Regions from separate parts of the Bradyrhizobium sp. 27S5 genome, predicted to be linked through region 2. Evidence: riboswitches for the same ligand, from Rfam matches in the RefSeq annotation. Region 2 holds a riboswitch; each other region holds the start of a gene.
The links. A riboswitch is a leader RNA that binds a small molecule or an ion and turns the genes downstream of it on or off. The one in region 2 is predicted to bind cobalamin.
Positions count from the first base shown of each region.

Region 1: another riboswitch for cobalamin. It lies ahead of WDM24_RS14550 (DUF1636 domain-containing protein); the one in region 2 lies ahead of WDM24_RS06270 (ribonucleoside-diphosphate reductase subunit alpha).
Region 3: another riboswitch for cobalamin. It lies ahead of WDM24_RS37580 (TonB-dependent receptor); the one in region 2 lies ahead of WDM24_RS06270 (ribonucleoside-diphosphate reductase subunit alpha).
Region 4: another riboswitch for cobalamin. It lies ahead of WDM24_RS39295 (TonB-dependent receptor); the one in region 2 lies ahead of WDM24_RS06270 (ribonucleoside-diphosphate reductase subunit alpha).

Region 1 covers NZ_CP147714.1:3,135,744-3,143,362, forward strand. The annotation lists gene cobU (bifunctional adenosylcobinamide kinase/adenosylcobinamide-phosphate guanylyltransferase) at 1-101, opposite strand, end outside; gene cbiB (adenosylcobinamide-phosphate synthase CbiB) at 229-1,170, shown strand; gene cobD (threonine-phosphate decarboxylase CobD) at 1,182-2,147, shown strand; gene WDM24_RS14540 (cobyric acid synthase) at 2,367-3,815, opposite strand; gene cobO (cob(I)yrinic acid a,c-diamide adenosyltransferase) at 3,827-4,480, opposite strand; cobalamin riboswitch at 4,517-4,728, shown strand; gene WDM24_RS14550 (DUF1636 domain-containing protein) at 4,822-5,196, shown strand; gene cobW (cobalamin biosynthesis protein CobW) at 5,193-6,227, shown strand; gene cobN (cobaltochelatase subunit CobN) at 6,227-7,619, shown strand, end outside.
Region 2 covers NZ_CP147714.1:1,288,448-1,296,066, reverse strand. The annotation lists gene WDM24_RS06285 (nodulation protein NolW) at 1-443, shown strand, start outside; gene WDM24_RS06280 (hypothetical protein) at 690-1,265, shown strand; gene WDM24_RS06275 (ribonucleotide-diphosphate reductase subunit beta) at 1,476-2,549, opposite strand; gene WDM24_RS06270 (ribonucleoside-diphosphate reductase subunit alpha) at 2,540-4,219, opposite strand; cobalamin riboswitch at 4,584-4,797, opposite strand; gene WDM24_RS06265 (hypothetical protein) at 5,478-5,675, shown strand; gene WDM24_RS06260 (YecA family protein) at 6,158-6,748, opposite strand; gene tnpC (IS66 family transposase) at 6,778-7,619, opposite strand, start outside.
Region 3 covers NZ_CP147714.1:7,984,810-7,992,428, forward strand. The annotation lists gene WDM24_RS37575 (PepSY domain-containing protein) at 1-1,162, opposite strand, end outside; gene WDM24_RS37580 (TonB-dependent receptor) at 1,165-3,444, opposite strand; cobalamin riboswitch at 3,551-3,746, opposite strand; gene WDM24_RS37585 (GTP-binding protein) at 3,991-4,920, opposite strand; gene WDM24_RS37590 (amidohydrolase family protein) at 4,922-6,412, opposite strand; gene WDM24_RS37595 (hypothetical protein) at 6,624-7,019, opposite strand; gene WDM24_RS37600 (ABC transporter transmembrane domain-containing protein) at 7,157-7,619, opposite strand, start outside.
Region 4 covers NZ_CP147714.1:8,345,172-8,352,790, reverse strand. The annotation lists gene WDM24_RS39310 (MFS transporter) at 1-923, opposite strand, end outside; gene WDM24_RS39305 (hypothetical protein) at 1,094-2,341, shown strand; gene WDM24_RS39300 (hypothetical protein) at 2,508-2,681, opposite strand; gene WDM24_RS39295 (TonB-dependent receptor) at 2,797-5,070, opposite strand; cobalamin riboswitch at 5,180-5,377, opposite strand; gene WDM24_RS39290 (iron ABC transporter permease) at 5,490-6,533, shown strand; gene WDM24_RS39285 (ABC transporter ATP-binding protein) at 6,530-7,303, shown strand; gene WDM24_RS39280 (ABC transporter substrate-binding protein) at 7,588-7,619, shown strand, end outside.

The DNA.
Region 1 (7,619 bases), 1.8 Mb from region 2:
GTCGCGATATAGGCCGGCCGCTCCGGAAAGCTGCGTGCGCGCAATTCGGCGCGCCGGCTTTTCCCGGACCGGGCTCCGCCCGTGATCAGAATGACGGCCATGGGATCTCCTGTTTACGTCGCTCTAACCACCAATCGCGGTGAAACACAAAGCCGAAATCCGCCACGGAGGGCTTGCACTCGGCCAATGTCTTGCGCATCAGGGGGATCGCGGCGAGGAGAGGGTTAAGTGGGCTTTGCGGGAGCGATGGCGGTGGCGATGGCGGTGGATGCCCTGATTGGCTGGCCGTCGCCGCTGTTTGCGCGCATCGGCCATCCCGTGACCTGGCTCGGCCGGCTGATCCAGCTTGTCGACAGCGCCTGGAACCGGGACACTGACCCGCCGGCGTTTCGCCGCGTCGCCGGTGTCGCGGCTGCTATCCTGGTGATCGCGCTGGCGATGGCTCTCGGTTGGGCGGTTCAGTCCGTGCTCGGATCCGGATGGATGCGTGTCGTCCTTGTGGGCATCCTGGCGTGGCCGCTGGTGGCCTTGCGCTCGCTGCATGACCATGTCGCGGCGGTGGCCAATCCGCTGGCGTCCGGCGACATCGCGGCCGCGCGCTCCGCGGTCGCGCAAATCGTCGGACGCGATCCCTTGACGCTCGACGATGCCGGCGTCGCGCGCGCGACCATCGAGAGCCTCGCCGAGAATGCATCCGACGGCATCGTCGCGCCGGTGTTCTGGGGCGCGCTGTTCGGCCTGCCGGGAATCCTCGGCTACAAGGCGATCAACACGCTGGACTCCATGATCGGGCATCGCACCGAGCGGCACGAGGCCTTTGGCTGGGCGGCCGCCCGGATCGACGATCTCGCCAATCTCGTTCCGGCGCGGCTGACCGGGCTTTTGTTCGTGGTGCTCGCCGCGCGGCCTTCGCAGGCGTGGTCATGCATGTTGCGTGACGCGCGCCGCCATCGCTCGCCGAATGCCGGCTGGCCGGAAGCGGCGATGGCCGGTGCGCTCGGCGTGCGGCTCAGTGGTCCCCGCATCTATCACGGCAGCATCGCCGATGAGCCCTGGCTGAATGAAGGCGCGCGCGATCCGGCTGCCGCCGACATCCACGCCGGGCTGAAACTCTATCGCTACGCCATGATGCTGCTGGCTGCGGCGTTCGTCGCTCTGGCGCTGGCGTGAAGGAGCGGCGCATGCGTGAGCACGGCGGAAATCTCGATGTCGCCCAGCAACGCTTCGGCGGCGCCGCGGACGACTGGATCGACCTGTCGACGGGGATCAATCGGGTGCCTTATCCCCTGGTCGATGTGGAGCCGCGGCAGTGGAGCGCCTTGCCGTCGCGATCCGAGATCGAATCCCTCCACGCCGCCGCGCGGCAGGCTTATGCGACCGACGCGCCGATCGTGGCGATGGGCGGTGTGCAGGCCGCCATTCAGCTGCTGCCGCAGCTGGCGTCCCGAGGGCGGGCGCGGATTCTTACGCCGACCTACAATGAGTATGCCGCGGTGTTGTCGGCCGCCGGTTGGGACGTCGCCGAGGTGTCCGATCTCGCAGCGCTTGCGGGCGCCGATCTTGCCGTCGTCGTCAATCCGAACAATCCCGATGGGCGGCACCACGACCGGCGCGAGCTGCTCGCGCTTTTGCCACGCGTCGACCGGCTCGTCATAGACGAGAGTTTTGCGGACGCCGTGCCGGACCTGTCGCTCACACCGGAAGCCGGACGAGCGGGGCTCGTGATCCTGCGCTCATTCGGCAAATTCTACGGGCTTGCCGGCTTGCGGCTCGGCTTCGCGATCGGCAGTGAGCCGGACATCGGCGCGCTTGCGGCGATGGCGGGCCCATGGCCGGTTTCGGGGGCCGCGATTGCGATCGGGCGGCGTGCATTGCTCGATTACGACTGGGCAAAGGCGACGGCCGCACGGCTGGCGGCCGACTGCGTCAGGCTCGATGCAGCGGTGCGATCGCAGGGCTGGACCCTGGTCGGTGGCACGCCGCTGTTCCGTCTCTACGAAACCGGCGATGCGTTGGTCGCCCAGGACGAGCTTGCCCATGGGCTGATCTGGTCGCGCGTGTTTCAGCAGCGGCCGGGATGGTTGCGCCTCGGTCTGCCCGGCAGCGAAGCCGAATGGGCTCGGCTGTCTGCCGTGCTGTCGCGCTGATCGTCTAACGCGCGATACGATTGGGTGGAATCAGCTCGCCGCGATTTCGGTCCACCTCTCCCCATCGGGGAGAGGTCGGATTGCGAAGCAATCCGGGTGAGGGCTCTCGCTCTCTCGATAGTCCGTAGCCCCTCACCCGATTTGCTGCGCAAATCGACCTCTCCCAAGGGAGAGGTGAACCTTCGACGCCGTTCCAACTCAAACTCATCTCATCACGCGCTAGCGCGCCAGCGCGAGCAGGCCTTCGACATCGAGATGGGTCTCGATGTGTTCGGCGAGCGCGTCGAGCGCGCTCTCGACCCGGGCGCCGTACGGCTGGTCGGCCGCGGGAATATCGAGCCTTGCAAGGAAGGCCTTGCGAAACTCGTCAGACGTGAACAGGCCGTGCAGATAGCTGCCGTGAACGCGACCATCGGCGGAAACGGCACCTTCAGCGGCGCCGTCGAGCGACGCAAATGGCCTGATACGATCCGGACCGTCGGTGCGCCCGATATGGATTTCATAGGCGCTGATCGGCTGACTGGTAGCGGCATGCACCGCGCTGACGCGTGTCAGCGTCTTCTGCTCGGTCATGACAGTTGTGATATCAAGAAGTCCGAGGCCGCGCGTTTCGCCGGCGGGACCTTCGATCCCGTCGGGATCGGCGACGCTCTCGCCGAGCATCTGATATCCGCCGCAGAGGCCAAGGACATGACCGCCGCGGCGATGATGCGCCACGAGATCGATGTCCCAGCCCTGCGCGCGCAGGAAGGCGAGGTCGCCGCGGGTCGATTTCGAGCCGGGCAGGATGACGAGCTTCGCATCACCCGGGATGGCTTCGCCCGGCCGTACCATCACGAGATCGACGCCGGGCTCGAGCTTCAGCGGATCGAGATCGTCGAAATTGGCGATCCGCGACAGCGCAAGGAAGGCGATCTTGCACTGGCCGGGCTTGCGCGCCTCGCCGAGCCCGAGCGCGTCTTCGGCCGGAAGCTCGCCGGCGCGGACGAACCAGGGCAGCACGCCAAAGCCGCGCCATGCGGTGCGGGATTCGATCAGGCGGTAGCCGTCGTCGAACAGCGTCGGATCGCCTCGGAACTTGTTGATGACAAAGCCCTGGATCATCGCGGCATCCTCGGGATCGATCACCGCCTGGATACCGACGAGCTGTGCGATGACGCCGCCGCGGTCGATGTCGCCGACCAGCACCACGGGGACGTCAGCTTTGCGTGCAAAGCCCATATTGGCGATATCGGACTTACGCAGATTGACCTCGGCGGGGCTGCCGGCGCCTTCGACCAGCACCAGATCGGCGCGATCCTTCAACCGCCCAAAACTCTCCAGCACCGCGCCCATCAGCGACGGTTTCATAGCGGAATATTCGCGCGCGCGTGCGGTCGCGATCCGTTTGCCGTGCACGATGATCTGGGCGCCGACATCGCTCTCCGGCTTCAGCAGCACCGGGTTCATGTCGGTGTGCGGCTCGACACCGGCGGCGAGCGCCTGCAGGGCCTGCGCACGTCCGATCTCGCCGCCGTCGATGGTCACAGCCGCGTTGTTGGACATGTTCTGCGGTTTGAAAGGCAGCACGCGCAGGCCGCGCCGACTGGCAGCGCGCGCCAGGCCCGCGACGATGAGCGACTTGCCCACGTCCGAACCGGCTCCCTGGATCATCAATGCACGCGCCATGGCGATAACAGTCAGAACTCGACGCCCGGCTGGGCCTTGATGCCGGAGCGGAACGGATGTTTCACCAGCGTCATCTCGGTGACGAGATCGGCGATCTCGATCAGCTCCTCCTTGGCGTTGCGCCCGGTGAGCACGACATGCGTCATCGGCGGCTTTGACGTGGTCAGGAACTCGACGACATCGGCGATGGCGAGATAGTCATAGCGCAGCGCGATGTTGATCTCGTCGAGCACAACCATGCGCAAGCTCGGGTCTGCGATCAGCTGCTTGGCCTTTTCCCAGCCGGCCTGGGCCGCCGCGATGTCGCGCGCGCGATCCTGCGTCTCCCAGGTAAAGCCTTCGCCCATCGCGTGGAATTGGCAGAGTTCGCCGAAATGCCCGGTGAGCAGGCGGCGCTCGCCGGTATCCCAGGCGCCCTTGATGAACTGCACCACCGCGCAGGGAAAGCCATGCGCCACACAGCGCACGATCATGCCGAAGGCCGAAGAGGATTTTCCCTTGCCGGCGCCGGTATGAACGATGATCAGACCCCTTTCACCGCTCTTGGTCGCCATGATCTTGTCGCGCGCGACCTTTTTCTTCGCCATCTTGGTCGCGTGGCGCGCATCCAGCGAAACCTCGCTGCTGCCGACCTCGTCTTCGGCGCCGTTTTCTTCAGAAATCATGACATTCCTTCGGCTTGACAAGTTCGAGCCACGGACGAATGGTGGGCCCGCGTTGGTTCCTGTCCTACGACAGGCGAAGAGGGAATGCGATAGGGCTCAAGGTGGGCCTGAAAAGCAGCCGCCCCCGCGACCGTGACCGGAGAGATGCCCAAAAGCCACTGATTCCTTGTCGAGAATCGGGAAGGTGGGCATCGAGGGAGAAATCCTGCTCCGCAAGCCGGGAGACCTGCCAACGCAACGTGTAGTGAGACCGGCGGACGGGGTGTTCCGCGACGGGGAACGAACCCATTCACATCGGTTCGTGTGCCTCTTCGCCTCCCGCTGTCAATCCAGGATGGGCGATGAGCGTTACACTTCATGTCTGCATCACCTGCCGCGCCGGCCAGACGCTGGCGGAAGGTGAGATCGCGCCCGGTGCGCGCCTGCATGCCGCGCTTGTTGAGGCCGGCGTGCCCGATGACGTCAATCTTGTTCCCGTCGAATGCCTCTCGGCTTGCAGCCAGGGCTGCTCGGTCGCGCTCAGCGCGCCGGGGCGGTGGTCCTATGTCTACGGCCGCCTGTCCGCTGATAATGCCAGGGATGTGATCGCCGGTGCCTCCGCCTATGCGGCCGCGCCTGACGGCATCGTGCCGTGGCGCAGCCGTCCGGAAATCTTCCGCAAGCAATCGCTCGCCCGCATTCCACCCCTTGCCGTCGTCCCGGAGGCCGCAGAATGAACACGCTCGCCAAAATTCCGGTCACGGTCGTGACCGGATTTCTCGGGTCCGGCAAGACGACGCTGATCCAGCATCTGATCCGCAATGCCAATGGCAAGAAGCTCGCGGTGCTGGTCAACGAATTCGGCAGCGAAGGCGTCGACGGCGAGATTCTGAAGTCGTGCGCCGACGCCAATTGCCCGACCGAGAACATCGTCGAACTCGCCAATGGCTGCATCTGCTGCACCGTCGCCGACGATTTCATCCCGGCGATGGAGCAACTGCTGGCGCGACGCGTGAGGCCCGATCACATCGTGATCGAGACGTCAGGTTTGGCGCTGCCGAAGCCGCTGCTGAAGGCGTTCGACTGGCCGGAAATCCGCTCGCGGATCACGGTCGATGGCGTGATCGCGCTGGCCGATGCGGAAGCGGTCGCGGCCGGCCGCTTTGCGCCGGATCCCGCAGCAGTCGATGCACAGCGTGCGGCCGACGACAATCTCGACCACGAGACGCCGCTGTCCGAAGTGTTCGAGGACCAGATCGCCTGTGCCGATATCGTGCTGCTGACCAAGGCCGATCTCGCCGGAGCGGAAGGGATCAAGGCGGCCAAAGCGGTGATTGCCGCTGAAATGCCGCGCGAGGTTCCGATGTTGCCGATCGTCGACGGCGCCGTCGATGCGCGCGTGATCCTGGGGCTCGAGGCCGCGGCAGAGGATGATCTCGCGTCGCGGCCGTCGCACCACGATGGCGAGGACGAGCACGAGCACAATGATTTCAACTCCGTGGTGATCGATCTTCCCGAGGTTTCGGATGTCGAGGCACTCGTGGCTTCGATCAAGGGGCTGGCCCGCGAGCAGAACGTGCTGCGCGCCAAGGGCTATATCGCAGTCGAAGGCAAGCCAATGCGGCTGCTCGTGCAGTCCGTCGGCGAACGCGTGCGGCATCAGTTCGACATGCCCTGGGGCACACGGCCGCGGCAGTCGAAGCTGGTCGTGATCGGCGAGCACGGCGACATCAGTGAAGCTGCGATCAGGGCGCGACTAGGTGTCTGATGCACGTCGTCTTCCGCGAGAGCCGCGGCCTTGAGGAGACCGCGACACCAAGGGACCTCGGCCAGGATCCGGCCGATCTCGTGGTGTTGTCGTTTTCCGACAGCGATCTCGCTGCCTTCGCGGCCGGCTGGCGGCGGGGCCGCGCCGCGCTGCCGTCGCTGCGGCTCGCCAATCTCGCGGAGCTGCGCCACCCGCTGTCGGTCGATACCTATATCGAGCGGACGCTGTCGCACGCGCGCGGCATCCTGGTGCGGCTGATCGGCGGTGAGCCCTATTGGTCCTACGGGCTGGCCGCGGTGCATCGCCTGGCAAAGGAGCGCGATATCGCCCTGGTGGTGTTGCCGGCGGATGGCCGCGACGATCTGCGGCTGGACGAATTTTCCACGCTGCCGGTCTCGACGCTGCGGCGACTTAAGGTGCTGTGCGACAAGGGGGGGCCTGTCGCCGCCCAGGCCGTGATCGCGCAAGTGGCGCTGGCGTCAGGGCTCTATGCCGGGCCTGTCGTCGGCGAGATCGATCTGCCGGAGATCGGCGTCTACGATCCGCGGCGCGGTGTTGTCGCAGCGTTGCCGGCATCGGGTGGCCGGCCGCGGGCACTCGTGACCTTCTATCGCTCCTATCTCGCGGCCGGCGACACCGCGCCGGTCGATGCCTTGGTCGAGGCGCTACGCGAGAAAGGTTTTGACGCCTACGGCGTGTTCGTCGCCTCGTTGAAGGCCGCAGGCGTGGCCGATTGGCTGCGCGCTCAGTTCGCGCAATGCCCTCCAGCCGCCATCGTCAATGCGACCGCATTCTCCGCGGCCGGCGATGACGGCACCACGCCGTTCGATGCCGCTTCATGTCCGGTGTTCCAGGTCGCCTTGTCGACGGCGCGGCGCGAGGATTGGGCCGAGTCGCTCCGCGGTCTGTCGCCCGGCGATCTCGCGATGCATGTGGTGTTGCCGGAGGTTGACGGCCGCCTGTTTGCGGGCGTGGTGAGCTTCAAGTCGGCGAGCGAGCGCGATCCCGATCTGCAATTCGCGCATCTTGCGCATCGGCCGGATGCCGGGCGCGTCGCAGCAATTGCCGCCCGCGTGGCAGCCTGGCATCGGCTTGCCGACAAGCCCGCGCAGGAGAAGCAACTCGCGCTCGTGCTGTCGAACTATCCGGGCCGTCCGCACCAGATCGCGCATGCCGTCGGCCTCGATGCGCTTGCCTCGGTCGAGGCGTTGCGGGCCGATCTCGCGGCCGCGGGCTTTGATCTCGAGCCGGTGGCGTTGCTGGGCGATGCGCTCTTGCACCGGAAACTGACATGGGACGTGGCCGGGTATCGCGCGGCCATCTCCGGCCTTCCGTCACAGCTCCAGGACGACCTCGCGCGTGCATGGGGCGCGCCGGAGGACGATCCCGATT
Region 2 (7,619 bases):
TCCTCGAGCGCTTGACCAATCTGTACAATCTTCAATGGTATTACGACGGTCTCGTGCTTTACATATCCGCGGCTCAAGAGGCGCAAAGCCGTCTCATTGTGTTGAACCCGATCAGCTTCGATGCGTTCAGGACCGCGCTCGATGTGCTCAACATCTCCGATGAGCGCTATATCGTGAAGCCGGCTCCAGGAGATGGCCTCGTCCTGGCTTCGGGCCCGCCGCGCTTCATCGCGCTCGTGGACCAAACGCTCAAGGGCCTTGTGGCGGAGGCGCAGGCGCGGCGGAATCCAACCGCTGCCGAAAAGCCGCCACTGGGGTCGGTTTTGATGTTGTTTCGTGGCTCCTCGAGCACGGTCATTCGCGACGGACGACCTGAAAGCCACTATTCCTCAGAAGCGCAGCATCAGGACGGCATCGCGCGCGAAGCTGCAGGCCAGAAGTGACTTAACAATACGAGAGAGCCGAGGATCCGAACTGCATTCGCTTAAATCCATCTGGTCGTCAGCTTTTCGAAAGCCGCCTTACCCAGGACGAGCCTGTCTGGATGGCGGCGCCTCGCATCGACCGCGCCAGACGTGTGCATCCAGGAGAGCTTGAAGATCAACGCGAACCTCCGAAACAGCTGCTTCGGTCTCGCAGGACAGGAGCCTTCGCATTGCTCGAGCTGCTCCATCATGCGGGAGTGACAGATGGATTTCAACGAATTCGGACCATCGAACACGAGCCCGGACACCAATTCACCGCTACCGCCCACGGACGCTACCGGCTTTGAGCAGCAGCTCAACGGCGCTCAGGGTGGTGCTGCGCCACATCGTACCGCCTCGCCCGCGCTGCCGGGGGAGCCCTATTCGCCATATCTGGACGCAGGCCGTCACTATTCGCCGTACTTGGATGCTCGGCACCCTTATTCGCCGTACCTGGATATAGCGCAACCCTATTCGCCAGGCTTGCGTTGGGAGGATGATTCGCATGCGCCGGCTGCGCTCGGTGCAGATCCAGCACCAGAACCGTCCCCGCATCACCTCTCGCAGCAGACGATCGCTCAGGCGATCGAGGCGCATCCTGATTTCGACCAAGATTTGCTATGGCAGGATATGGATAAAAATCCCTCGCACGCCGGCCATCCTCCGCCGGCCCCTCTCACGCCCGGCCTTCGCACGCCGGACCATCTCAGGCTCGGCCTTCCGAAGTTGTACCGCCAGAACTTTCCGAGTTCCGTATGCGGGACGGACGTCTCGCCAATCTGCAAATTGCAACGATTGTGATCGCCTTTTCGAAGTCTGCCGCACCGAAGCAACTCAGCACAAGATCAGACTTCACTTTCGTACATCAGCCCCGTGGGCGGGTGTTCCCCATTATGATTTTCGAGCGGCGTGGATGATGCCGCTTGAGGTCCGCTGTGCCGCCGGAAGCCGCAGCAGAGGACTTCCGCGAACCTCCAAGATGTATGAACGGACGCATGCTGTTCCGGCTGCCTACATACGGCCGAAAGCCGCCCACACCCCGTCCTCGCCGTCCCAGCTGCCTCGGCTCGCCGCCTTGGAGTACTCCGTGGCGCGCTGCTCGAAGAAATTGGCGTGCTCGACGCCATTGAGAATCTCGACGAGCCAAGGCAGCGGATGCGGCTTGAGCTGCGTGAACCCATCCTCCTCCGCCTTGAAGAAGCCGAAAACCGGGGCAATCCGGAGTTGGGTCAGTCGCCAGTCGGCGACATAACGGACGTAGGCGTGGATCTGCTCAGGACGCATGCCCTCGATCTTGCCCAGGCCAAAGGCGAGATCGACGAAGTTCTCCTCCAGCTTTACCATCGTTCTGGCGACATCGACGATGTCGTCACGGACCGAGCGCGTCACGGCGCCGGTCTCGCGGTGCCATTCGTGAAACAGCTTGATGACGCCCTCGCAGTGGAGACTCTCGTCGCGCACCGACCAGCTTACGATCTGTCCCATGCCGTTCATCTTGTTGTGGCGCGGAAAATTGAGCAGCATAGCGAAGCTCGCGAACAACGCCATGCCTTCGGTAAAGGCGCCGAACATAGCCAGGGTGCGCGCGACATCGGCCACGGTGTCAACGCCGAACTCGTGCATGTAGTCCGCCTTGGCGCGCATTTGCGCATAGCTGCGAAATGCCTCGAACTCGGTCTTGGGCATGCCGAGCGTCTTGAGCAGCAGCGCATAGGCGTTGATGTGGACCGTCTCCATGTTCGTGAAGGCCGCCATCATCATCTGGACGGTGAGCGGCTGGAAAATCGGGATGTATCGCTTGAGATAATTGTCACCGACCTCGATGTCCGACTGAGTAAAGAAGCGAAAGATCTGGGTGAGCAGCGCGCGCTCGCTGGCGGTGACGCGGTCCGACGCCCAGTCCTTGAGGTCGTTGCCGAGCGGCACCTCCTCGGCCATCCAATGCGTCTGCTGCTGACGCTTCCAGAACTCGTAGGCCCAAGCGTAGCGATCAACGTCATAGCTGCCCATCGAGTCAAGGAGACCAACGCGTCCCTTGCCGATCAGCGTGCGCGGATCGACACACGAGAGATCGATCATTGACATGCGAGGCACTCCTCATAATCGGTGCGCTGCGCAGGCAGCTGCCGCGGCGCGGCCTCGTCATCGTCGACGATCTTGCCGGCGAACGCCGCGCGCGAGATCGATTTTGAACGGCAGTGATAAAGGCTCTTCACCCCACGCTTCCACGCCGTCCAGTGCAGCATGTGGAGATCCCACTTATCGACCTCGGCCGGCAGATAGAGGTTGATTGACTGACTCTGGCAGATGAATGCGGCCCGGTCGCCTGCAAGCTCGACGATCCAGCGCTGGTCGACCTCGAAAGCGGTGCGAAACACCGCTTTCTCGTGTTCCGACAGAATGTCGGAATGGGCGACCGACCCCTCCTGCGCAATGATCGACTGCCAGGTCACCGGGGTGTCGGCGCCCTTGGCGATCAGTACCCTGGTCAGATGAGGATTACGTACCGAGATGGCACCAGACAACGTCTTGTGGGTGTAGATGTTGGCCGGGATCGGCTCGATGCATGCGCTGGTGCCGCCGCAGATGATGCTGATCGAAGCAGTCGGCGCGATCGCGATCTTCTGGCTGAAGCGCTCCATCACGCCACGTTCCAGGGCGTCCGGGCACGGGCCACGCTCGCGAGCAAGGGCGACGGATGCCGCGTCGGCATCACCCCGGATCTTCTGAAACATCTTTAGATTGAATGATTTCGCCAAGCCACTCTCCATTGGAATGCCATTCGCCTGGAGGAACGAGTGGAAGCCCATGACGCCAAGTCCGACGGAGCGCTCGCGCAGGGCGGCGTAGCGGGCCCGCTTCATACCCTCCGGCGCCGTCGTGATGAAGTGGGTGAGCACGTTGTCGAGGAAGCGCATGACGTCCTCGATGAAGCCGGGTTCCTCATTCCATTGGTCCCGAGTCTCGAGGTTGAGCGATGACAGACAGCACACCGCGGTGCGCTCCTCGCCGCGATGGTCGATGCCGGTCGGGAGCGTAATCTCGCTGCACAGGTTGGAGGTCGAGACCTTGAGACCGAGCTCGCGCTGGTGCTTGGGAAGCGCGCGATTCACAGTGTCGATGAACAAGAGATAAGGCTCGCCTGTCTGCAACCGGTTCTCAAGAATGCGTTGCCATAGCTGTCGCGCGTCGATCTCGCGGACGACCTCGTTCGTCTTCGGGCTGCGCAGAGCGAACGCGGTGCCGGCGCCCACGGCACGCATGAGCTCGTCGGTGAGGTTGATGCCGTGATGCAGGTTGAGGCTCTTGCGGTTGAAGTCGCCGGACGCCTTGCGGATCTCGAGAAACTCCTCGATCTCGGGATGCTGGATATCGAGATAGACCGCCGCCGAGCCGCGCCGCAACGAGCCCTGGCCGATCGCCAGCGTCAGGCCGTCCATGACGTGGATGAACGGGATGACGCCTGAGCTGACGCCGCCCTTCACCTTCTCTCCGATCGAGCGAACATTGCCCCAGTACGTGCCGATACCGCCCCCGTTGGAGGCAAGCCACACGTTTTCGTCCCAGGTGCCAACGATGCCTTCGAGCGAGTCCGACACCGAGTTAAGGAAGCACGAGATTGGCAGGCCGCGCGTGGTGCCGCCATTGGACAGCACCGGCGTGGCTGGCATGAACCACAGCCGAGACATCGCGTCATAGAGACGTTGGGCGTGCGCAACATCGTCCGCGAAGGCACAGGACACCCGCGCGAACATGTCCTGGACGCTTTCGCCGACGAGCAGAACGATCGGCGCGTTAGCTTGCCGAACGCGGTCAGCAGGCCGTCGCGCGATCGATCGAGCGTGAGATCGGACGGCTTTGGCAATGGCGCGAGAGGCCGCGGCAGCGGAGGCGATGACGGCGGCGGCACAACACACCGCTGAGGCGCGGCAGACTTTGGCCGCGCCGGCCACGGCCGCACACTCGGCCACTCAATTAGATGACCATGCTGATTGAAATCGTAAGACGGCGACATCGGCAACCCCGCGATGTTAGGGGGTGAAGCCACGCGCACGACTTGCGAGGAGACGGGTCAAACGTCCCAGGCTGCAAGCGACGCACGGGGCACCCCGCCCGAGGACGTTCTATTCTGTCGCGGCCGGTCTCCTGGCTCGCGGGTCGCTGCGGCTGTCGGCCTTCCCGGTGCTGTCGCGGCCAGTGACCATTATGACAACCGCTCGCCGCTTACAGTTGCGGGGGCAGCCCCGGAATAGCCGTTACCGGCGCACCGGGTTCTCTCTTAGCTTCCACCCTACTAGATGCAGAATGGAAGACCGTGGCAGATCTACATACAGACGCCGCGCGTCGAGATTCGTCAAGGCTTGTGGCAGGGGAGTCGAGACGCAGGACGCCACGTCCGCTCCGGGTCCGGGCCCGCAACGCTGTGTTCGAGCAAATGCCCCCCCCTGCTTCGGCCCATTCTGTGAAAAGAGTGGCAGCATTTTGATTTCGATGCTCCGTCGCGATGACGGGTGCCTATGCGAGTCCGCGTTGGATAGGAATCCGTTCGGCGAAGGTTCTGGGCGATGCTGGCGAGGGATAATCTCATGACGCGCAACGTTTGGCTTGCAATTCAAAGCGGTCGAGAATGCGATCGAGCTGCGCCAGCAAGGTGTTGCTCTTCTTGTGGAACTGGCGTGAGGTGCGTCCTGCCATGATCGTGCGATCTCGGTGGCTTGCCGCGCGCGCCAGATCGAGCGCGATAGCTCCACAAATGCTTGTGGTACCACTGAGCCTTCAACGCGCAACAGTCGCCGTCGCGCTTGCTGACGTGGCCAAGTGTTTTGGCGCCATGATTTACCAGAGCTCCGATCGCAGTAATGACCGTGCCGGCACAACGGTTGTCCTCACTTGCGTGGTCATGGATGAAGCCGCCAAGGAGGCTCGATCTTAGTCAGCTTTTCGCAAGCTGTCCCTGCTAGCATGAAGCGGATAGGTCATCTCGCGGCGACGCCGCTATCCGGGTGTTACGACATGAACGCAGCCGATATTAATGCAACAGCGCCGCAGGTTGGCGCCCCCTCCGACACCGCCGAGAGCGGCGGCGATGACACGCGTGCAGCGCTACTGCGCCGAGCATTCGAAAAGGCTCTCGTTTCCGTCGCCACGCAAGTCATAAGCGATTCCCAGTCGGATATGGATGAGGCCATGAGCGAGCTTGATGATGGGTGAGCCGAAGCTCGGCGCCACATAGAGATACAGCCCGCGTAGTAATCGAATCGAAGACGTGCCAAGTGAAACTTGGCACGTGCCACCAATTAGATGCGCATTCAATGATCTCAGATCCGAGCTGCGAGCGGGTCCCGCGAATCCGAATGCACCGGGATCTTTTTGGCGGCGGGCTGCTGCGATTTCCTTTTAACGTCCCTAGCAGCTTACTTTGACGGGAATGGCGATGCTCAAAGCCCATAGCGCCTCCGGCTTCCTGAGAAGCTGATGGATGTTCGGGGGGCGCAAGGGTTCACGCCCGGCTTCGGAGGCTAAAGACAGGCAGAGCTCAACGCGAGGCAGGGCTTGTGCTTTTGAGCCGAGGGTAGATCGCGCCGTCGAGGCAGCCCTCAATCCAATTTGCGATCTTGACGGGATTTTCACTGCGACGCTTGCGTCGGCATGACTTTGACAGTAACCGGTATGAGCTCCCACGTCTGCGGAGATCAGCGGGCGCGTGGGTAGCGGATCGGCATCCAATATTGGCGCATGGCCTCGACGACCGCTGGAATATCGGCGTAGGCGTTACGCAGAAAGTCGGCAGTCTCGCGGCCGCTTCGGGGGGATCCGAGCATCGGCTGCCCCTGATCGTCGCGACAGTGCAACAGAATGGGCAGAAGCAGGCCGTGATTGACATTGCTGGTGTCCAGCATCGGCGCCCACGCCGACAGCCTGAGCCGCATCGCGGCATGGAAACCCTGGCACCAGGGACGCGGATCGACGTCGCCATTGGGGTTGCGCCGGTGTATCGGCTCGAACCGATCGGGGGCAGTCGAGAGGGTGTTGCTGATGTCGTTGTGGCGCAGCGCAACGGCGGAGATCGCGGCGAACTCCGGCGTGCCGCCATGGTTGAACGCGTCGGCATCGATCGCGAGCAGCGGGCAGATCCAATCGAGCGGGCTCATCGAGACCGGTCCGGCTACGATCGCGGCAGCATAGCCGTCGAGCATGGGAATGCTAGTGGCGGCAGGATGGCGATCGATGCGAGCCTGGAGCCATCGCTCGAGGTCCGCAAGCGGCATCGCGGCTGACGGCATCGACGATGCTGCTTTATGGCGACGTGGGCTCATGCCGCTGCCTGCGGTGTGCGCCGGCGCGCCGCCTTCCAGTTCCAGGCGAGCAGCTCGTGCAGCTGATGGCTCTTGGTTCGCCCGGACACGATGCGCTCCAGCACATCGGCCAGGTAGGCCTGCGGGTCGAGCTCATGGAGTTTTGCCGTGTTCACGAGCGACGCCAGGATCGCCCAGCTCTCGGCGCCGCCTTCGCTGCCGCTGAACAATGAGTTGCGTCTTCCCATCGCAATCGGGCGCATGGAACGCTCGACTGTGTTGCTGTCAACCTCGACACGGCCGTCGCGGAGAAACAGCGTCAACCCGTCCCAGTGATTGAGTGCGTAGTTGATGGCCTCCGCCAGCTTCGATTGGGAGAAGAGCTGGCCGACCATTGTGGTCAGGCGCGTCCTGAGCGCCTCCATCAATGGAGCGGACCTGGTGCGGCGGGTGGCCAGCCGCTGCTCGGCATTGCTGCCGCGGATCTCTGCTTCGATGGCATAGACCGCCTGCAGGCGCTCGATCACTTCGCGAGCGAACGGCGACTGGGTCGTCTTATACACGTCGACGAATTTGCGTCGGGCGTGGGCGAGACAAAAGGCGAGCTGGATCGCGTCGCCATGATCGCGGGCGAGCGCTTTGTAGGCTGCATAACCGTCGACCTGCAGAATGCCGGAAAAGCCCGTCAACTGTCTGGCGATCTCCGCCGTGCCGCGGCCGTCGGCGAACACGTAGGCCACCGCCGGCGGCGAGGGGCCGCCCCATGGCCGGTCATCCATCGCATGCGCCAAGAACTGGCAGATGCGCGGGCGATGTCGTCCGGGATCGAGCACCGGCATCGGCGTCTCGTCGCAGAACA
Region 3 (7,619 bases), 2.4 Mb from region 2:
AATAGGCGTCGGGTTCATCGAGCTGTTGGGCCGATATCATGGCAGCTCCGGGCACCGCGCGCCGGGCGGCTGCCATGATCTCGTCACGCGAGAGAGACGCGGGCGCGCCGGTGGCGGGATCGGCGAGGCTGCGACGGCCATCGCTGTCATCGAGCATCATCAGTCTCCTTCCGCCGATCCAGACGAAGCGTGCCTCCACGGCTGATATCGATGGCGTCGACTGGAAGCCGGCGACAATCTCGAGCGCGTCATGGCCGCCATAGCCGACCGCGATCTCCCTGCTGACGCCGCGGCCGGAGAACACGCCGCCGGGATTGAGCGACAGCCAGCCGCTGAACATCCAGGTGAAAACGCAGATGCCGCCGATCAGCCCGGCGATATGATGCCAGGCCATCCAGCCGCGGTACGGCGAGATGGCGCCGCTTGCGTAGCGACGCATCAATCGAAGCCGTAGAATGCCGATCCAGAAGCCGGTGACCGCGACCACGAGGCACACGCCCGAGATCCACAGCACCACGTCTCGCCACAACGGGCTGTCCTTGCGCAGCACGGTCGGATAGATCCAGTGCGGGATCGAGCCGAGCCAGTTCCAGACCCGCTCCCGCCGCGTGGTGTCGAGCGCGATCTCGCCGCTGCGCGCGGAGACGTAGAGCTCGGTCCCGGCAGCGTCGCCGAGGCCGATCAGATAGAGCGGCCGCAACGAGTCGAAACGCGCAGTGACCGACCATTGATCGCGCGTCACCGTGTCGAGCAACTGCGGACGCACCGCTTTCGGGTGATGACCAGCGATGGCCAGCGCCTGGTCCGGTGCGATCCGTTCGATGACGCTGCCGTCGATCGCCGAAATGGTGACGGCGGCTCCCTTCCAGCCGGCGACGCGATAGACCGGAACATCGGCCATCATCGACAGCCGCAGATCGCGCGGATAATGCTCCATGCCCGCGATCGCCATCGCGCGGTCAGGCGCGATCTGCACCTTGCCCCACGAAATGACTGGGAGCGCGGCCAGGCGCTCGCTGTCGGTGAGGCGCGGAAAGGCCACGTACATCATGACGAGGCCTGAGATGAACCACATCGCGAACAAGAGGCAGGTCGCGATGCCGATCCAGCGATGGACGACATAGAGCCATCGCCGTCCTCGCCGGATCAGAGCGTTGCGCATCGTCAGAACTTCACGTTGACGGAGAGTTCCGCGGTGCGCGGCATGCCCAGCAGCCACTGCCCGGCATAGGGCGACGTCACCGCGTAGACCTTGTCGAACAGATTGTAGACGCGGAACGCGACCGTGGTGCGCTCATCCGGCTTCCACCTGACACCGCCATTGACCACATTGTAGCCCGGCCGCAACTGGGTGTTGGCAAGGTCGGAGTACATCTGGCCGACGATCTGGACGCCGCCATAGACCGACCAGTTGGATGCGAAGTCCCAGGTCAACCAGACGTTCGAAACCTGCTGCGGTACGTTGATCGGAACGTTGCCGGCATAGCTGACAAGCTTTCCGCTCACCAGCTGGCTGTTGTTGTCGTACTTCGCCTGCAGCAGCGCGACATTGGCGTCGATACGCCAGCCATAGTCCAACGCCAGTCCGACCGATGCCTCGACGCCGCGCGATGATTGCTGGCCGACCTGCAATGCGAGGCCTGCGGGGTTGTTCGGATCGGCAACGAGCAAATTGTTCTTGACGATCTGATAGCCCGCCAGCGTCCACTCGCCGCGTCCGCCCAGGAACGACTGCTTGACCCCGATCTCGGTCTGCTTGCCGGTGGCGAGCTGGAAGGTCTTTTGCGTGGCCGACAGCGAGATGAGATTGCCAACCGGATCGACGCCGACCGCATACTGACCATAGAACGCGAGGTTCTTGATCGGTTCATAGACCACCCCGGTGCGCCAGCTGGTGCCCGAGAGCGCGACGTCGAAACTGTTCGACGACGTCCGATAGTCGGTGCGGTCGACCTCGGGGCGATCGTACCTGACGCCGGTGACGAGCGACAATTGATCGGTCAGCGACAGACGATCCTCCGCAAACAGCGCGTATTGATTGACGATCGCATTGAAGCCGGGCGATGTCGCAGTGGTCGTCGCGAAGAACGATCCGGGATCGAAGACGTAGGGGTTGACCGACGACGCGCCGCCAAACGGCGAGTTATTGGTGTGGGTGAAGTCGATGTGGTTAACGTCGAATCCCGCAACGAAGCGGTTCTCGAGGCCGAAGATGTGGCCGCTAAAGGTCGCGTCCATCCGGTTGCCGGCCTGCTTCTGGTCGTGGAAGATCTCGATATAGTTGCCGCGATCGATCAAGCTGGTCTTCGGATTCCAGGTGTAGCTCTCGATGTCGCGCCAGTGCCGCTCGCTGGTCAGATAATAGAGCGTGTTGTTGATCTTGATGCCGTCGGCGACGTCCCACTCGGTCTTGAACTGGGTCCAGCTGTCCTGATAGCGGATCGTGCTGTCCAGCGCGTTGTAGTTCTTGAAGCGCAGCGCATCCTGGATCACGCCGTTGATCAGCGGCGTGCCGAAATAGCGCGACGGGCTGCGGTCGCCATAATCTTCCGAGAGAGTGAAGGCGAGATTTTCCGACGCCTGCACCCGCACCGCGGCGAAGACCACCGCGTTCGAGGTCTTGTCGCGATCGACCCAGCCGTCCGACATGTTGCCGGTGGCATTGATGCGGTAGGATACATTGGGATTAATCGGACCGGTGCTGTCGACCGAGAGCCGCCGCGTCATGTTGCTGTCGAGCGAGACCTCGGCTTCGTTGTAGGGCGTGCCCAGCGGCTTTTTCGGAATCACGTTGATGACGCCGCCGATTGCGCCTTCGCCGTACAGCACCGAGGCGGGGCCGCGCAGCACCTCGATACGTTGCGCCGACCAGGTATCGTACGGGAACGTCAGGGTTCCCGAGCCGATGTAGAAGCGCGTGCCGTCATACAGCGTCATCACCGAATCGCTGCCGGCGAAGCCGCGGGTACTGAACGATAGGCCGCCATTGCCGGGAGCCGGCGTTGCGATGAACCCGGCCGCGTCCTGGGTGACGGCATCTGTGACATTATGCTGGCCGCGTTCGGCGATGGTCTGCGACGTGATGATCTCGACGCTTGCCGGCGTCTGCAGCGGCGTTAGATTCAGACGGCTGCCGGTGCTACCCGGCGTGGTGGCGTTGAGCGTGGGCGATGCCGACCCCGAAGCGCCCGACGCTGCGGCGCGCGGCGTGTTGCCGATTGCCGCGGCCGGTGCGGGTCTGGAGCGTGGCCGCGACGACGACGCCGAGTTGCTGCTTCGCGCCGCGGGCTTGGGCGTTTCGGATGCCGAGGGCGAGACCTCGATCGGATCGAGCCTGGTTGGTGGCGGTGTTTGTGCTCCACCTTCAGCCGGCAGCAGCAGCGATGACAGGGAGCAAACGAGGCCGAGGCGCCAGCGGCGCGCAACGGGAGAAGACGGAGACATGAAAGGACTCGCGGTAACGTGGCACGTCACCGCGAACGCGGACTGGCGCATTGCCCAAAAGGCAGTGCTCCGATCCCACCAGGACGCCCCCGCCCGATGTGCTCGCGTGTGACCACGACTGACGGCAGGTCTCCTGGCTCACGGGTCGTCGCCTGTCGACGCCTTCCCGGACCGAATGGCCCAGTGGCAAATTGACGAAAGGCTCGCCGTTTACAGTTGCGGGGACAGCTGCGGCATTGGGGTTACCCTCGCACCGCATTCCCTTTTGATCCCCGAAGGGAACCGTCGGCGGAAACGATAGGTGGTGCGGGATGGGCTGTCAATTCGGCGCGATTGTCGCGCACGTGCTTTGCGGGACGGTGCTGCGGCGATGACACACGGCCTGTATCGCTGACGCGGAGACCTCCTTAACCCGTCATCCTGAGGAGCCGCGAAGCGGCGTCTCGAAGGATCGACGGCCCGGCTGGTGGCCGTGCACCCTTCGAGACGCGCTACGCGCTCCTCCAGCGACAAAGGCAAAGCCTTTGCGCGGGGGTGACGGAAAACTCAGGTAGCTTCGACGCAGCCTGCCATGATCTCATCGATCTCCGCGCGCGACAGCACGCCGATCTCGGCGATGAACACGATTCGCGTGCGCGGCACGCCAGCCGACGGCACGCCGCCCGCAGCCAAAGTTGCGCGTCCGCCGGCGAGTTGAAACACAGTCAGCCGCCCCGGCTGCTCCACCGTCTCGAACAATCCCTTCGATCGCGCGAGCTTCGGCGCCAGCCTGCCGATCGCCTGCTGCAAGCGCGGCAACCGCACCGGCCGCTCCGACGTCCAGCTCAGCGTTTCGAACCGGTCGGACACCGGCCGTCGCGGCATGGTCTCACGCGGCGCCGGCAAATGATCGAGATCGGCCGGAAACAGTAGTTCGGTGGGCACCTCGCCATGCAGCGCATCGACGACAACCGCCGCCGGCCGCACCGCGCGTACGGCGTCGCGGATCGCGGCGCGCGCGGTAGCATCAGCCAGATCGACCTTGCTCAGCGCCACCACATCGGCCGCCCGCAGCTGCGACCGCAGCAGCGCATCGTCCAGCATCGTCACGGGCTGCGTCGCGTCGACCACGCACAGCACGGTCTCCAGCGGCGCCTCCTTCCAGACCACGGGATCCATCAGGTTGCGCACGATGTCGGAGGGATCGGCGATCCCGCTGGTCTCGATCACGATGAACTCGGGACGCGGATCACGCCGCAGCAAGGTTGCGAGCGTGCGCAGCAGATCGCCCTCCAGCGTGCAACAGATGCAGCCATTGCTCAGGCTGACCACGCCATCGCTGGCGCCCGCGATCAGCTCCGCGTCGATGTTGATCGCGCCGAAGTCGTTCACGACCGCCGCGATGCGCCGCCCTTGCGCATGCGCCAGCAGATGGTTCACGACCGTGGTCTTGCCCGCCCCGAGAAAACCCGCGACCAGCAGGATCGGGACCGGCATATCAGCCTCCGGCGACCGGCCGGCGCACCGGCCGGCCCGGCCGCGCCGCGACATCGAGCACGCCGTCGTTGATCAGCGGCTGACCGCTGACCACGAGGTGCCGCACGCCCTCCGCCGGGCGGTTCATCGCGGAGAAGGTCGCGCGATCGCTCAAGGTCTCGAAGTCGAACACCACGACATCGGCGTCGGCGCCGACCTGCAACCTGCCTTTGGCGCGCATCGCCGGCGTGCTTGCGGACAGGATTTCCGCCGGGATCAGCGCGCATTTGCGGATGCCCTCGAGCAGCGACACTTTCTTGCGCTCGCGCACCCATTCGCGGATGAAACGGGTGAAGCAGCCGGCCGAACGCGGATGCGAGGTGGCATCATCGGGCAGCGGCCAGCCGTCGCCGGTGTAGGGGCGGCCGTCCGACAGCGTCCACGGCATCGCATCGGACGCGATCGCGCCGCCCGGATACAGCACCGCCATGTCGAGCAGGTCGCGATGATGCTGATTGTTCTCGATATCGAGCACATGCCACAGCACCAGCGTGGAGGGTTCTTCGGCCTGCGCCGCCAGCAGCTCCTCGCGGCTGCCGAAGCGGTGACCGTCGGTCACGCGCTGCACCGAATCGTAGCCGAGGCCGTTGCGCTCCTCGAATTTGGGATCGCTGAAGAAGGTCGCCGCCAGCACGGTCGAACCGGTGCCGTAGGGATAGGCCTCCACCGTTATCGGCAGGCCCTGCGCCTGCGCTTTTGCGATCAGCGCAACACAGCGTTCAATATCGGTCTTGCTCGACGAGTTGAAGTGGCAGATGTGCATATGCGCGCCGGTGGCGCCGGCATAGCCGATCAGGCGGATATAGGCCTCGGCCGCGCTCTCGGGGTCGATGCGCGACATGTAGGCGACGTGGGTGAAGGTCGGCACCGCATGTTCAGCCGCGAGCTGGCACACCGCGGTCAATTCCTGCACGCCGGCGCCGGGCGCATAGGCGTTGAGAATGCCGATGCCGATGCCGCCTTCGTTCAGTCCGTTGGCAAGGCGCTCCAGGATGCCGCCGACCTCGCCCTCGGTCGCCACGTTCTCGATCCAGCGGCGATCGCGCATCGCTGCGCCGAACGATTCCAGCGAGCTCTCCGAATTCGAGCCGGTCATCGCGCCGATCCGCGCGAAGGCCCAGTTGGCCGCGGCGCCATAGTTCAGCACCCGGCCCTTCTCGGCCTGGCGCTTGTACCAGGACGCAACCGGCAGCACGCCGGCCTCGAGGTCGAGCGACGTCGTCACGCCGTCGAAGGCCTGCATGCGATCGGCCGGAATGGTCTGGCCGTGGGCGTGCAGATCGATGAAGCCGGGCGCCACCACGAGGCCGGTCGCGTCGATCTGCCGCTCGGCGCCGCCGAGGCCGGTGCCGACAGCGGCGATCCGGCCGTCGACAACAGCGACGTCGCCGATCGCGTCCATCCCGCTGGCCGGATCCACCACCCGGCCGCCGCTGATCATCAAACCACCCATCTCGCCACTCCCCCCGCATTGTCCAAAACCGCGGTCCCGGCCGGCCGCCTTCATTAAGGCTTACGACCGGACCCAAGCGGGGCCAAGAGACAAAAATGCATCGCATCTATCGCGACGCCCCGATCGGGATTCTTGCGATATGGTGTAACGCAATCGTCCTTCGCGCGACGCGAGAAGGCCGTATCAACGATGCGAGTGGCGGCGAGGTCCGTTACGTTCCAGTCGCCCGTCGCGGGGCGAGGCCTCTCCAGAGATCGTCGCTGGGCCTGGTCCGACTCGAGACGAGCTTCGGCGGCGTCCGATCCTTCGCGATCGCCGCCTCGAAGGCCCGCCGCAATCGCGGATTGTCGATCTGCATCTGAAAGCGCCGGACAACGGCGTTCGCATGGGCATCGTGACCGGTGATGGCATGACACAGCTCCGCTGTCGTCCTGCGGAAGAAGTGGAACGAGCCGTCGGCCGCACCATCCAATCGATCGAGCTCGCCGGCCATGGCGAGCGCGTGCATCCGGTCGGCGTCGTCGAGCGTCACCGTGAAGCGCAGCACGGCGAGTTGCCAGGCGCCGAGCAGCTTGCCCTGCGATTCGCTTGCTCCCTCGCTGCGCATCGATCGAACACCCCGCGCGCCCGATCCGGGGCGCGGCGTGACTATCCTTGCGCGGCAATAGGTTTTCGAGGGGAGCGCGCGAGCGATCTCATAGGCGCCGCATAAGCGGCCCGGCAACGCCTAGCAAGATCGCGGGCTCAAATCCCCTCGAACTGCAGCCGCGCCAGCCGCGCATAGAGGCCGTTGGCGGCGACCAGTTCGGCGTGGGTGCCCTGCTCGACGATCCTACCCTGGTCCATCACGAGGATGCGGTCGCAGGACAGCACGGTCGCCAGACGATGCGCGATCACCAGCGTGGTGCGGTGGCGCATCAGTTCCTCGAGCGCGGTCTGCACCAGCGTCTCGCTCTCGGCGTCGAGCGCCGAGGTCGCCTCGTCGAGCAGCAGCAGCGGCGCATCGCGCAGGATGGCGCGCGCGATCGCGATGCGCTGGCGCTGACCGCCGGACAGCGTCACGCCGCGCTCGCCGAGCTGGGCGTCGAAGCCGCCGGGCAGGCGGCGCAGGAATTCGGTAGCATGGGCGAGATCGGCGGCACGCTCGACCTCGGCGTCGGTGGCATCCGGCCTGCCGAACCGGATGTTCTCGCGGGCCGAGGCGGCG
Region 4 (7,619 bases), 2.1 Mb from region 2:
GGCGGCAGGTCCATCAGCGCAATCAGCAGCACGAGCACGGCATTGATCGCGAAGCAGGCCGCCGCGACCTGGCTGTGACGATGGGTCCAGTCGGCGAGATAGCCGCCCGCCAGCACGCCGGCGGCGCTGGCGCCGAGGAACGCGGTCAGCGCGATATTGGCGGTGGAGAACGATGCGCCGTAACCGCCCATCAGCGCCACCACGCCAAAATTGTTGATGCCCGAGGTCGACAGGCTGAGCAGTGTGAAGAAGGCGGTCAGCACCATCAGCGCCGGCGTGATCACGCTGGCCTTCGGCGCATTGTCGTCCTTCGCCTTGTTCCTGTTGGCGCCGGCATCGGGAATGCCGAGCACGATCAGGAACAACGCCACCAGCGGACCGACCGCGCCGGCCACGATCAGCGCGCCGAGGCCGCCGATCGAGGCGACCAGCGCCGCCATGATCGCGGGCGCCACCGCGCCGCCGAGGAAGCCGGCAAAGGTGTGGATCGAGAAGGCACGGCCCATGCGCGCCTCGTCCATATGGGCCGAGAGGATCGCGTAGTCAGCCGGATGATAGACGCTGTTGGCAAGCCCAAGCAGCACGGCGCAGACGATCAGCGAGGGATAGCTGAGATGCAGGCCGAGCCCGATCAGCGCACAGCCGCCGATCGTCAGTCCGATCAGCAGGATCTTGCGCGCGCCGATATGGTCGGCGAGATAGCCGATCGGCGCCTGGGTCAGGCCGGAGACCACCGCGAACACCGTCAGCGCCAGGCCGAGCTCGACATAGCCGACGCCGAGCTGCTGCTTCAGGAACGGGAACAGCATCGGCAGCACGAAGATATGGAAATGGCTGACCCAATGGGCCACCGAAATCCCCGTCAGCGTGCGCACCGCGCTGTCGGCTCTTGCTTGCTGCGGTGCGGCCAGAACGTCGACCATTTTTGAGACAACCCTTTTCCCAACGCCCGGCAGGGCGCGCCGAAAATAGAGGCTGGCTGCTAATTGTCCATGAACGCGCCTGCATGGCTGCCCCCGGAGTGGGCGTGCCGGATCGACACATGCGGCATTAATGGCGGCGACAAAGCGTGGCGGCGCGGCGATGATCGGTCATGATCGACGCCAAAAAGCCGCTCCGGGTGCTCGTGTCAGAGGGCTCCAGCACCTCCGGCCGCGAGGCGATCACGATCCTGGGGCTGGCCGGCCATCACGTCGAAATCTGCGATCCCTCGCGCTGGTGCCTGGCGCGCTATTCCCGCTTTGTCCGCAAGTACCACCATTGTCCGCCCCTGCGCACCGATCCGGCGGGCTTCCTGCGCTTCGTCGAGCGTCTGTTGGCGTCGCGGCATTTCGATGTGCTGCTGCCGATCCATGAACAGGGATTCTTGTTCGCCCGCGCCGAGGGACGGCTGCAACCGCGCGTGGGCCTCGCACTGCCGGATTTCACCAGCTATCGCGCCGTGCACAGCAAGGCCGGCTTCAGCCGTCTGCTCGACCAGCTCGGCCTGCCGCAGCCGCCGACCCGGATCGTGAACTCGGTCGAGGAGCTGCGCGACGGCCTGCGGTTTCCCTCCGTGGTCAAGACGTCGATCGGCACTGCCAGCCGTGGCATCTGGTTCGTGCGCGACGCCAGCGATCTCCATCGCGCGCTTTACGATCTCGAATCCGCTGGCGATTTTGCCGGCGAGGTGGTGGTGCAGGACCTCATCACCGGCACCGTCGAGAAGGCCCAATCGGTGTTTTGCCGCGGCACTCTCATTGCCTTCCACGCCTACCGGCAGATCGCGGCCGGCGTCGGCGGCGGCGAGGCGATCAAGGAGAGCGTGAGCCGGCCGGCGATCCGCGCCGCGCTCGAGACGATCGGCGCGCATCTCGGCTGGCATGGCGCGCTCTCGGTCGATGTCATCATGCCGCTCGACAGCGCAACGCCGCTCTTGATCGACTGCAACCCGCGGCTGGTCGAGCCCATGAACGCATACCGGTCCGGCACCGATCTGGTCGACCTGCTGCTGCGCGTCTCGCTTGACGAGACGCCGGCTCCGCTGGCAGACGGCCGCGCCGGGGTGCGGACCCATCTGGCGATGCAGGCGCTGCTCGGCAGCGCGTCGCGCGACGGCACAAGGCGCGAGCTGATCAGGGAATGCGGCCGCATCGCCGCGGGTGACGGTCTCTATCGCGGCAGCACGGAAGAGCTGACGCCGGTGCGGCTCGATTGGCTCAGCGCCGCGCCGCTGGCGATGACCACGGCGCTGCTGCTGGCATCGCCGCAGATCGCCTCATCGCTGGCGCGCGGCGGCTTTGGCGCGCATCTGCTGGATCGCCGCAGCATCAGGAAGATCGAGAGTGCGGAGTTTTGCTGACCCCATTCTCGTCGTCCCGGGCAAGCGAAGCGCGACCCGGGACCCATAACCACTAATGATGATTGTTGCGACGCGCTGGGGCCACAGCGCGCTTCAACAACTCGGCCCTGTGGTTATGGGTCCCGGCTTTCGCCGGGACGACGCAGGGATGGATATCGTTCATCCCTCACAACGGCTCGTCGTCATTGCCATAGCGGTCGATCTTCGGCGTGGCGATGTCGCCATCCTCGTCATACTCGTCGTCCGGCGGCGCGGCGGGTGGCGGAGGCGCCTTCGACTTTTCGTCGGACTTTTTGCTGGGCTTGTCGGCGCCCTTGCTCGTCTTTCCGGCCTTGCCCATGCGTTTCCCCTGCGCGGGTTAAATCAGCTGCCGGAATTCTATCCCAGTTTGCTGGCGCTTGTAATGGAGTGAGACGGCGCGGCGGGATCACACCCCCGCCGCGCCGGATCATGCTCTAAAACGTTGCGCCAGCCTTCACCATGTAGGTGCGGCCGGGGAGCGGATAGGCCGAGAAGCGGCCATCTGTGAACGAGCTCGCGATGGCGTAGTCGTAATAGAGCGCGTTGAACAGGTTGTTGACGCTGAGCGACCAGAAGAAGCGGTCAATTTGCCCACTCAGCTTGATGTCGGCGGTGGCGTTAGCGGGAATCCGGGTCTGGGTATTGGCCTGGTCGTTGTCCATGATGCGCGAGCTCCAGGCGCGCGCGGTGGCGTCGAACACCAGATAGTTCTGCCAGATATTCCAGGTCACGCCGAGACTGCCGGTGTAGCGCGACACCAGCGGCACGTCGTTGCCGGCCCAGATGCCTTCGCGGAAGACCGCGCGGGTGATCGCCATGCCGCCGCGCAGCGTCACGCTGTCGCTGACCTTGAGCGAGGCGCTGGTCTCGCTTCCGTAGCGGCGGGTGGGGTCGAGATTGACGTTGTAGAACAGCACCGGGTTGAAATGGATCTCGTTCTCGAGATCCATCAGATAGACGCTGGTCTGGACCTGGAAGCGGTTGGTCCTGACCCGGAAGCCGCCCTCGACGTCTTCCGACGTCTGGGTCTTGAGCGCAAAATTCTGCGCGATGGGCAGGAAGGTCAGCGGGTCGAATGACGGACCCGATGCGACGCGCTCGTCGACATCGGGCGTGCGGAATGCGCGCGCGGCGCGGCCGAACACCGAAAATGTGTCCGTGAAGCGATGCTCGACGCCGACATGGAGCGCATATTGCGTCTCGTTGCTGTCGAGCGGCGACGCTTGCGCGTCGAACGCGAACGGCGCATTCGGGTCGTAGCGATCGCGCGCCGAGACGCTGGTATTCTGGACGCGTGCGCCATAAGAGAAGTCAGTGGTCGGCAGCAATCCGAGCGTGTGCTGCCAGTAGCCGGCCACGCTCTGCTGCTCGATATTGTAGATGTGGAAGGGGTCGACGCCCTGGAACGCGCCGCGTGCCTGACGGAACGTCGAATCGTAATAGTCGATGCCGGTGAGGATCGTCGACGGCATCCCCAGCATCACGTTCTTGACGCTGAGCCGCGGCGTCAGCGACCAGGTCTCCAGCGCGGCATCGTTGTAGGTCGAGGCGAAGCTGATGGTCGGTACCGTGCCGAAGAAGCCGCTTTGGGTATCGCGCTGCCGCCAGCCGCCGTCGACGATCAGGTCGACGCCGTTGATCAGCGTCTTGGTGAAGCCGGCGGTGACGCTCGCGGTCTGCTGGTTGGCATAGTCGAACGGCGTACTGCTGCCCCGGCGGTCGGTTTGCAGCTCGTTCACCCCGATCGACGGATCGACCAGCCGCCCGCCGGGCAGGCCGAGCTTCTGGTCGCTGCCCGTGACGGTCAGGAAAGCGGTGAGGTCGGCCGTGGTGTAGTTGACGCTGCCGACCGCGTTGCGCTGGTCGAGCGCATTGTTGACGCGGTAGCCGTCGGACTTGATGCCGTTGCCGTAGAACGAGGTGGACCACGGTCCCGCATTGAGCGCCGCGGAGACGGCGGCCATGCGGGTGTTGAACGAGCCAAATCCCGCCTCGGCTCTCATCGTCGTCGGCGGACCGCCGACGCCGGTCTTGGTGATGATGTTGACGACGCCGCCCACCGCATTGTCGCCGTAGAGCACGGCGCCGCTGTTGCCGCGCGTGATCTCGATGCGCGCGATCGAATCGAGCGGGATCGTGGTGAGGTCGAAGCCGGCCTTGTCGACGTCGTTGAGCCGGCGGCCATTGAGCAGGAACAGCGTGTTGTCGGTGGCGAATGCCCCGAAGCCGCGCAGGTCGACCGCGGTCTTGGCGCCGTTCGGCCCGCCATAGAGCGTTTGCAGCTGCACGCCCGGCACCTGCGCGAGGATCTCGGGCAGCGACTGCACCGGCGAATGCGCGATGTCGTCGGCGGTGATCACGGTCGAGGACGATCCGACAATGCCGGCGAATTGGCGGCCGCCGCCACCGTTGCCGGCGGTCCCGGTGGCCGTGCCTGTCCCTGTGGTGCCGGATCCGCTTCCGCCGCCCACATTGGTGCTCTCTACGGTGCCCGGCGCCGGACGGCGCGGTGCGGGCGCTTCGTCTGCAGCGGGCTTGGCGCGCGTGACGTTCTGTTCGCCCGGCTTGGTGACTTCGATCGCCGGTAGTTGATCGGGAGCGGGCGCCTGCTGCGCCCGCGCGGCGGCGGTGAAGACTGCCGGCGCGAGCATCGTCGTCGCGAGCAGAAGCGCGCGGCGCCGCCAATGGTGGAATGGGTAGGACGACATAAGCGAGACCTCGGTAACGTCAGTGGCACGTCACCGCGAACCAGTCTCACCATCGTGCTAACAGCCTCAGGTGAAGCTCATGCCTGTACTCCCCGACCGGCATCTTCGCGTGTGACCACGGCTGACGGCAGGTCTCCTGGCTCGCGGGTCGTTACCCTTCGTCGCCTTCCCAGGACCGAGATTCCCAGTGGCCCGTGACGAAGGATTCACCGCATACAGTTGCGGGGGCAGCCGCGGCCTTGGGGAAGTTTCCCCGCACCGCATTCCCTTTTCATCTCATGAAAGAACCGTCATGTTCATCTAGGGTTCGGCCGGGCAGCAAAGTCAATCCGGCGGAAGTCGGGCGGCGGTCAGACGGCCACGGTTTTTGTCGAGTGTCGCTTGTCTGCCACGGCGATCGCTGTAAGAGCATGGATCCGATGAGCGTGCAGGATTTTGCCTTGGCGGCCGAGGTCGCGGCGCGGCGCCGATGGGGCGCCACCGCGGCGCTGCTCGCGCTTGTGGTGCTGCTGTGCGTGATCTCGCTCGGCATCGGGCCGGTGCGGCTGTCGCCGCTCGCGGTGATCGAGGCGCTGTTCGGCGGCGGCAGCGATGTGGCGCAGGTGATCGTGCGCGAAATCCGTTTGCCGCGCACCATTCTCGCGTTCGCAATCGGCGGCATTCTTGGGCTGTCAGGCGCGGCGCTGCAGGGCCTGCTGCGCAATCCGCTGGCCTCGCCGTCGCTGTTCGGTGCGCCGCAATCGGCGGCGTTCGGCGCGGTGCTGGTGATCGCGCTCGGCCTGGCCGACGTGCGCTCCTACGCGTTGCCGGTGGTGGCGATCATCGCCGCGTTCGGCTCGGTGTTCGCGCTGCTCGCGATCGCCGGCCGCAATGCCGGGCTGTTGATCCTGATCCTCGCGGGGCTTGCGATCTCGAGCTTCGCCGGTGCTGCGACCGCGCTGGTGATGAATCTTTCCAGCAATCCCTTCGTGGTGCTGGAGATCGCGTTCTGGCTGCTCGGCTCGCTGGAGGACCGCAGCTTTCAGCATGTGGCGCTGGCGCTGCCCTTCATCATCGCGGGTGCCGCGATCCTGCTCAGCCAGGCGAACGCGTTCCGTGCGCTGACGCTTGGCGAGGAGGCCGCGCAGAGCCTCGGCGTCGATGTCGGGCGGCTGCGGCTCTTCGTGATCGCGGGCGTTGCGCTCGGCGTCGGCGGCGCGGTCGCGGTCACCGGCACGATCGGCTTCATCGGGCTCGTCGCGCCGCATCTGATGCGTCCCCTGATCGGTCACGATCCGGCGCGGCTGCTGGTGCCGAGCGCGCTGACCGGCGCGGCGCTGCTGCTCGCGGCCGATATCGCGGTGCGCATCATCCCCTCGACCTCGGACATCAAGGTCGGCGTGCTGACCTCGATCATCGGCGTGCCGTTCTTCCTCTATCTGATCATGCGCGAACGCCGCGCGCTCGGCGGAGGCGTGGCATGACGCTGCTGTCCGCCATCGCGCTCGATGCTTCGCTCGGCAGCCGAAAGGTGCTGCACGATGTGTCGCTGTCGCTGGCATCGGGCCATTTGGTCGCGCTGGTCGGCCCGAACGGCGCCGGCAAGACCACACTGCTGCGCGCGCTCGCCGGATTGATTCCGTCCGACGGCGAGATCCGGATTGGCGGCGACGCATTGGCGTCACTGCCGCTGCGCGAGCGCGCGAAGCGCTTCGCCTATCTGCCGCAGGGGCACATGGTGCATTGGCCGCTGCCGGCGCGCGATATCGTTGCGCTCGGCCGCTATCCGCATGGCGCGACCGATCCGGCGCGGCTATCGCCGAAGGACATGGAGGCCGTGCTGCGGGCGATGCAGGCGGTCGACGTCACTGAATTCAGCGACCGCCGCGTCACCGAGCTGTCCGGCGGTGAGCGCAGCCGCGTCGCGCTGGCGCGGGTGCTCGCGGTCGAGGCGCCGGTGATCCTCGCCGACGAGCCGACCGCGTCGCTCGATCCGCGCCACCAGATCGACGTGATGCAGAAGCTGCGCAACGTCGCCGACACCGGCGTCTTGGTCATCGTGGTGACACACGATCTCGGGCTCGCCGCGCGCTTTGCCGATCACGTGCTGGTGCTGTCGGAGGGCCGGCTGGCGGCGCAAGGCCCGCCGGATGAGGCGTTGTCGGAAGCGGTCCTCGCCAGCGTGTTCCGGGTCAGCGCCTACCGCGCTGAATTTCAGCGCGAGGCCGTTATCGTGCCGTGGGCGGACGTGTGATGCGGGCGAGATACTGCCGCGAGTTCGGTTCACCTCTCCCGCTTGCGGGGGAGCATAGGCCGCCTTCGGCGGCCGTTCTTAAGAAACGCCGAAGCGAGGCTTCGGCTGTGTCGCATCGAAAGATGCGATGCGGGCGGGGGCTTTCTCCACTCGAAGAGTGTTCATTGCGGCGCTACCCCCACCCCAACCCTCCCCCGCAAGCGGGAGAGGGGGCGCACCTTTTGCGTGTCAGCCATCTCGCTCGGCTCTGCTTTTTGCTGACGCTCTCCGTTCTTGCTGGGCTCATGTCCGCCAGTGCCGCGTCTGCCGCCGGACC